2 regions of the Saccharopolyspora mangrovi genome follow, and region 2 is predicted to be linked to the other one. Evidence: riboswitches for the same ligand, from Rfam matches in the RefSeq annotation. Region 2 holds a riboswitch; the other holds the start of a gene.
What was found. Region 2 has a riboswitch for cobalamin ahead of R4I43_RS32795 (ABC transporter substrate-binding protein). Riboswitches for the same ligand answer to the same signal wherever they lie in the genome.
Positions count from the first base shown of each region.

Region 1: another riboswitch for cobalamin. It lies ahead of R4I43_RS03130 (CbtB domain-containing protein); the one in region 2 lies ahead of R4I43_RS32795 (ABC transporter substrate-binding protein).

Region 1 is NZ_JAWLNX010000002.1:108,714-112,488, forward strand. Features, by position in the region: gene R4I43_RS03120 (cadmium resistance transporter) at 1-425, opposite strand, end outside; gene R4I43_RS03125 (CbtA family protein) at 533-1,276, opposite strand; gene R4I43_RS03130 (CbtB domain-containing protein) at 1,288-1,482, opposite strand; cobalamin riboswitch at 1,510-1,682, opposite strand; gene R4I43_RS03135 (hypothetical protein) at 1,772-2,458, shown strand; gene chrA (chromate efflux transporter) at 2,470-3,775, opposite strand, start outside.
Region 2 is NZ_JAWLNX010000039.1:5,833-9,607, forward strand. Features, by position in the region: gene R4I43_RS32790 (FecCD family ABC transporter permease) at 17-1,039, opposite strand; gene R4I43_RS32795 (ABC transporter substrate-binding protein) at 1,036-2,025, opposite strand; cobalamin riboswitch at 2,092-2,273, opposite strand; partial or broken gene R4I43_RS32800 (amidohydrolase family protein) at 2,271-2,627, opposite strand; gene R4I43_RS32805 (amidohydrolase family protein) at 2,564-3,211, opposite strand; gene R4I43_RS32810 (SDR family NAD(P)-dependent oxidoreductase) at 3,302-3,775, opposite strand, start outside.

The DNA.
Region 1 (3,775 bases), on a different contig from region 2:
ACGGCCAGCCCGCCTGAGCCGACGGTGGCGAAAACCGGGACGTAGACCCCGATGTTGTCTCCGCCGTTGGCCAACGTCACCGCGGCGACCGCCCACATCTTCGGGCCCTCGCCCGCGCTCGGGATCTCTCCCTCATCCCCGTTCTGGTGCTCGCGCCACACCGACCACCCGGCGCGGATACCCAACAGCAGCGGAAGCAACCCGAGGTACGGGAGAGCCGCCTCGGGCAGCAGACCGGCGCCGAGCGCACCGACGACCGCCGCGGCCAGAATCGCGCCGAAGCCCAGATACTGCCCGGCCACCACCCGCACAGCACCCGCAGGGTGACCAGCGGCTTGGCCGAAGAACAGCGCCAGGATCACGACGTCATCGATGTTGGTCACCGCGAACATGCCCACGGCCTGCCCGACCAGCGTCAGCTCCACCGCAACCTTCCCACCGCATCCCTCTGCCGCGGCGATCCCACGTGGTCGATGGCGCCTGCGCGAACCACCGCTCTGCTTCCCTCAGCATCCGTCTCGTGACGTCGGTGCTAGGTCGCCAACGCCTCCGTCGGTGCTTCGGTGCGGTTGGGTTCGTTGAGCAGGCCGAAGGAGAAGCCGAGCGCCGCCCACATGCCGGCGAGTTCCGCGAGTGACGCGAGCCGGAACTGCCACAACAACGCGGCGGGAACGTCGGCCGGTATCGGATCGGGGTTGGCAGGCCAGGCCCACAGCGCAACGCCGGTGAGGACTACCGTCGCTGCCGCGGTGGCGGTGACCGACGAGCTCGGACTCCACCCGCGCGCGGCCAAGTAGCCGCGCAGGTGATGGGCTGCGAGCACGATCACGATCCCTGCGGCGATGAACGAGAAGTACGCCAGCGTGCGGCCCGACACCGACTCGGTCTCACCGACACCGGGCGGGTTCGCCGGGTACTTCACCGCGGGCAGCAGCGACACCGCGAAGAATCCCACCGCGGTCAGCTGCAGGCTGCGCCCGAAGTCGGTGCGCGCGGTCATCCGATGCCGGACGCTGGCGAACACCACCGCGAAGATCACACCGATGGCCACGCCCACCAGCACGGCGGCGACCATGCCGCCGACCACCTGGACAGGCCGGGAGAACATCTCCTCGTGCGCGTGCTCGCCCGAGGCGTGCGAGCGCGCTTCCTCGATCCCCAGCGATGCCTGGAGCGGGGCTTGCACCAGCAGCATTGACATCAGCGCTGCGGTCAGACCGGCGAACGCACCCGCGAGCAGACCGCGCCGGAGGACCGCGTTGAACGGCGAGCTCATCACACCCCCGCTCAGTGGCACGGAACGCCGAGGGCGTGCCTGCCGTCGTGGGTGAACTCGTGCACGACATCGGCGGCCTGCGCGAGCAGGAGGCCGTTGTCCTGCAACACGACGTACAAGCCCACCAGGGCGAACGCGGCGAGCGCCCAAGCCCAGGCCGGAACGTGGATCCGCGGTGCGGCAGCGGACAGCGCAGGAGCGGTCATGTCGAATCCTCTTTCCATCTCTCGTGGAACTCGGTGCGTGCCGCAGCCGGTCTCCTGGCTTCCGGATCGACGCTTCCCCTGGCCTTCCCAGTCACCTGCCGGCGTCCAGTGGCGTTGTCGGGGTCGCTTCCCGGTCACAGTGGCGAGGACCACGCCGGATTTCCACCGGCTTCCCGTGCACTGCGGCATCCGGAACGGTAGAGGGAGATCGGGGCGGGCACAACAGCCGATCCAGCGACGAACGTCACCGCGCGGCTCGCGCACGCCGGCGTTCAGGTGCAATGGCCTCGTGGACGATTCGACCGCTCGCCTGCTCGCCCGCTGCACCCGATCGCTCGCTCGGGCACCCGAGCAGCCTGCGAAACTCGTGCCGTGGCCGGAGTTCTGCCGTCCGCTTTCGGGCCTGCTGTCCTGCAACGTGCGGGAATGGCAGCGGCTGGGCGGTTTTCACCACCACCGGGCGGCAACCGTTCTCGTCGCCTTCCGCGCGTCCTGGCTCGCGTTGTGCGCGACGGTTCCCGAACACCACCTGGGTCTGCCCATCCCCTCGCTGACCACCGCACACGCCGCGCTCGACGATCGGGGAATGTTGCTAGGACTCGCCCTCGATTCCCGGAGCACTCAACACGCCTGGTGGGCCACCGTTTCCGAATTCCTCTCACCCCTCACCGAAGGGCTGGCCTCCCTGGACGGCCCGCCACCCGGCAGCGACCAGTACTGGGGAAACGCGGTCGGCTTGATCGGTGAAGTGCTCCGGCGCATGGCCATCGACGGAGCCGGCGGGAACGTCTTCGACACCGCCGTCGAGCTGCGCGGCGCCACCGGACGCGAGGACCTGCTCGACCTCAGCGCCACACCACGGGGTCTGCACTCCCGGCGCCGGACTTGCTGCCAGCTGTGGCGCGCCAACGCCGGGTATTGCACCGAGTGCGTGCTCCACAACGCACCCCGATCCAGGCGGAACCAACGCGGGTGAGCCTCAACCGATCAGGACACCGGTAGCCCGACGAGGGCTGCTGCGGCGCCGAGTCCGGCGCAGATCCCCAACACCCGCAGCATCGGCCAGCGCAGGGCGAACACGAGCACGAGAGCGATCGCGGTGATGGCGGCTGCGACGGGTCGCACGCTGGCCAGATCGGGCAGGTTCAGCGCCAGGGGCCCGACTCGCTGGAGATGCGTACCGGCGAACAGGGTGTGGCCTGCGAAGTACAGGGCGAGGTTGGCGATCACACCGACCACAGCAGCGGTGATGCCGGTCAGCGCAGCCGACAGCGCGTGGTTGTGGCGGAGGCGTTCGACGTGCGGGGCGCCCAGCAGGATGAACAGGAAGCACGGCACGAACGTCACCCACGTCGTCAGCAGCGCGCCCAGCACGGCGGCGACCCACGGGTTGAGCGTCCCCGGGTTGTTGTAGGCGCCGAGGAAGGCGACGAACTGCACCACCATGATCAGCGGTCCCGGCGTCGTCTCGGCCAACGCCAGGCCCCGCACCATGTCCGACGCCGACAGCCAGCCGTAGACCTCCACGGCGCGCTGCGCGACGAAGGCCAGCACGGCGTAGGCGCCACCGAAGGTGACCAGGGCCGTGCCGGAGAAGAACACCCCTTGCGTGGTGAACACGCTGCCCGCACCGGTGAACAGGGCGACCGCTGCGACCGGCAGCGCCCAGGCAATCAGGCCGACAGCCAGGATCTGCAGCCCGCGGCGCAGCGAAGGGGTCTCGTGGTGCAGGGCGTCGTCGGACATCAACGGTGCCGCACCGTCATCGGCGCCGTTGCTCTCGGCGCGGTTCATGATGTGCGGAGCGAACCGGGCCAAGAGCCAGCCGATCAGGCCGGCGACGGCGATGACGATCGGGAAGGCGATGCCGAGCACGGCGATGGCCACGAACGCTCCGCCGGCCAGCGCGACGAGCGCGGGATGGCCCAGCGCTCGCCGTCCCACCCGGACCACGGCCTGGGCGACGATGGCCACCACCGCCGGCGCCAGACCGGCGAAGATCGCGGTGACCGCGGTCGTGTCACCGAAGGCCACGTAGATCGCCGACAACCCGAGCAACGCGACCACACCGGGAAGCACGAACAGGACCCCGGCGACCAGGCCACCGCGCAGACCGTTGAGCAACCATCCGATGTAGATCGCCAGCTGCTGAGCCTCCGGCCCAGGCAACAACATGCAGTAGTTCAGCGCGTGCAGGAACCGCCGCTGACCGATCCAGCGCTTCTGCTCCACCAAGGTCCGCTGCATCACCGCGATCTGCCCAGCAGGACCACCGAAGGTCTGCAACGAGATC
Region 2 (3,775 bases):
AAGCCGCGCGGGAGGCTCACGAAGTTCGGCCGCGCCGGGCGAGCAGGACGGCGAAGGCCGGAACGCCGACCAGGGCGGTCATCACGCCCACCGGAACCTCCTGCGGCGCGGCCACGGTGGTCGCCAGGACGTCCACCCACACCAGCAGGATCGCGCCCAGCACGGCCGTGACCGGCAGCAGCGCGCGATGACGCGGCCCCACCAGCAGCTTGGCCGCCTGCGGCAGGACCAGGCCGACGAAACCGATCGCACCGGCCGAGGCCACCAGGGTGGCGGCCAGCAGCGCGGTGGCCACCAGCAGCACGATCCGCAGCCGCCCGACGTGGACACCCAGCGCCGCGGCCGTTTCCTGGCCCAGCGCGAAGGCGTCCAGCGCACCGGCGCGCGCCAGGCACAGCAGCAGGCAGACCGCGCACACCGCGCCCGAGACCGCCACGTCGTTCCACCGCGCACCCGACAGCGAGCCGAGCAGCCAGAACAGCACGCCCCGGGTCTGCTCGGCATCGGCCGAGGTGATCATCACGAACGACGTCAGCGCCGAGAACAGCTGCGTGCCCGCCACTCCGGCCAGCACCAGGTGCGTGGTGGTCCCGCCCGCCAGCGCGCCCAGCGTCATCACCAGCGCGAAGGCCACCAGCGCCCCGGCGAACGCACCGGCGGTCAGGCCGAGCGCACCGGCTCCGAGCCCGAGGATCACCACCAGCACCGCACCGGTCGAGGCGCCGGCCGACACGCCCAGCAGGAACGGATCGGCGAGCGGGTTGCGCAGCAACGACTGCAGCACCGCGCCGCACATCCCCAGCCCCGCACCGCAGATCGCCGCGAGCGCCGCGCGCGGCAATCGCAGCTGCCACACGATCCCCTGGCCGATCGTCGACACGTCGGTCTCGCCGAGCCCGAGCCGCGCGCCCACCACTCCGGCGACGTCGGCGACCGACAGCGGAGCCGGGCCGAGGGTGACGGCCACGGCCATCGACAGCAGCAGCGCCGGGATCCCTGCCAGCACGATCAGCGGGGCCGGCAGGCGACCGGTCCTCACCTGCGCTCCAGCTCGGCGAGCCGGTCGGCCAGCCGCTCGATGCCGGTGATGGTGCGCAGGCTGACGTTCATCTCGGTGCCGGTCATGCTCATCCACCGGCCCACGCGCACGGCGGGAAGCTGCGACATCGCGGGGTCGGTGCGCAGGAACTGCTGCTTGGCCGCGAGGGAATCGCCCTCGCCGTCGCGGGTCAGGTCGCCGAGCACCAGCAGGTCCGGGTCGCGGGCGAGCACGTCCTCCCACGAGACCTGCGGCCACATCGACCGCACGTCGTCGTAGGCGTTGCGCACCCCCAGCGCGCGGGTCATGATCGCCGGCGACCCGGTGGACCCGGCCATGTAGGGCGATTCGGTGCGCGCGAACCAGAACAGCACCGAGGTGTCCTTGATGGACGGTGCCTTGCGCTGGGCGGCGGCGACCCGCTGCTGCAGCTGCGCGACCAGCGCTTCACCGCGCTCTTCGACGTCGAAGAGCGTCGCGATCTCGCGCACCTCGCGGTAGATGTCGTCGAGCTCGACCGGATCGCCCAAAGGCGCTTCCTCCGGCAGGCAGTTGGACGGGGAGAGGTAGGTCGGCACGCCGAGCTCGGCGAAGCGCTCCCGCGCGGCCACGCCCTCGTCGGTGAACACCGCCCGGTAGGCGCCCAGCACCACGTCCGGTTCGGTGGCCAGCACCGATTCGAACGACGGGTTCTTGTCGGAGAGCTTGGGCACCCTCGCGTTTTCGGCGGCCAGCGCCGGGTCGACCGGATCGGTCCAGGTCGCGGTGCCCACCATCCGGTCGGCCAGTCCCAGCGACAGCATGATCTCGGTGGTCGACTGGTTCAGGCTCACCGCCCGCTCGGGCGGCTCGGACACCGAGACCTGCCCGTCGCAGTTGGGGAACGACACCCGAGGGGGAGCGGACTCCGTGGCAGGTGCGGAGCAGGCGGCGAGTGCGGTGGCGCAGAGCAGCATCAGGCCCGTGCGCGTCCAGCGTAAGAACACGTCGTGCGGAAATCCTCACCCCAGGCCCATGCGCGAGACCTGGTCGGCCGAATTCCCGGAACCGGGTGCGGAACCGGGGAGCCGGCAGGTCTTCGGGCTCGGGCCCCACCGGGCGAACCGCCTTCCCGGATCGAGTGCGATCCAGTGGCTCGGGCTCGCCCGTCACCCCTACCGCTGCGCGTCAGCTCCGGCTTCCGACCGGATTCCCATCGGCCACACGTGGCACGACCGGCTCGCGACCGAGTCTAACCGGCAGGGGTGCGGTCGATCCGGCGGCCGTTGCGCCAGATCACATCGATGTCCCGGACCGCCCGCACATCGCGGGTGGCGTCGCCGTTGACCAGCAGCAGGTCCGCGCGCCTGCCGGGCTCGAGCACACCTCGATCGGTCAGGCCGAAGCGCTCGGCCGGTGCGCCGGTGGCCGCGCGCAGGGCGGCGACCGGAGGCAGGCCCGCCTCGGCGAGCAGGCCGATCTCGGAGAGCAGGCTCGCACCCCGCGCCACACCGGGATTGCCGAGGTCGGTGCCCGCCAGGATCGTCACGCCCGCCCGGTGCAGGGCGCCGACGTTGGCCGCGGCGGCGCGGTGGGCATGCAGGTGATTCCGTCGACCCGCAGCCCGTCTCGCTGCTCCTGCGAGAGGTGCGGCGCGATCAACGGGTCGTTGAGCACCCGCCCGGCTTCACCCGCGCAGCCGATGCCGTTGAACACGCTCAGCGTGGCGGTGACGAAGGCGCCGCTGCGCGCGGCGATGTCGAGGGTCTGCTCGCTGATCGGGTCGCCGGGAACGTGGGCCAGGCCGTCGGCTCCGGCGGCCAGCGCGGCCCCGGCGTCGCGCCGCGTGGTGGTGTGCACGACGCAGCGCGCACCCCGCCGGTGCGCGGCCTCCACGGCCAGCGCGACCTGCTCTCGGGTGAGCGTGGGCATCCGCTCGTCGCCGTAGAGGCTGCCGTCCTCGCGGATCACCTTGATGTAGTCCGAGCCCTCGGCCAGCCGGTCGGCGACGAACGCGTCGATCTCGGCCCGACCGGCGCCGGGTGAGACCGTCGGGATCGGGCCGAACTGGGTGCCGCGCCCGTCCGGGACGGTGAGCAGCGTGCCCGCCGTCCACAGGTCCGACAGCGGGTTCGGCGCGGTCGACTCGGGCAGCCCCTTGTAGGGGCCGAGCTGGTCCAGGAACCCGAACATGTCCAGTTCGGTGTTCGCCCACCCCAGTCGTGCGCTGCTTCGACCAGGAAACCACCGCGGTCAAGACCGCGCGTCGGAATCCACTGTGGACTACTGGTGGGTGCCGCCGTCGATGCGGATCTCGGTTCCGGTGATGAAGGCGCCGTCGTCGGAGGCCAGCATCGCGATCACGCCGGCCACGTGCTCGGGCGGGGCGAAGCCGCTGCCCAGCGCGGGGGAGAGCTTGGTGAACAAGTCCCAGTCGGTGTCGGCGGGCAGCTTGTCGGCGGTGGTCTCGGTGATGCCGCTGCGAATCCCGCCCGGCACCAGGGAAACCGCGCGCAGCCCCTGCTTGGCGTACTCGAGGGCGATGCTGTGGGTGAACGACTGGATGCCGCCCTTGCTGGCCGCGTACGCCGCCATGTAGGGGTGGGCGAAGTTCGCCGAGGTCGAGCTGAAGTTGATCACCACGCCGCCGCCGGTCTCCAGCAGTGCCGGTAACGCGGCGCGGGTGACCAGGAACGTGCCGGTGAGGTTGACCGCGAGGATCCGGTTCCACAGCTCCAGCGAGCACTCGTGGGTGCG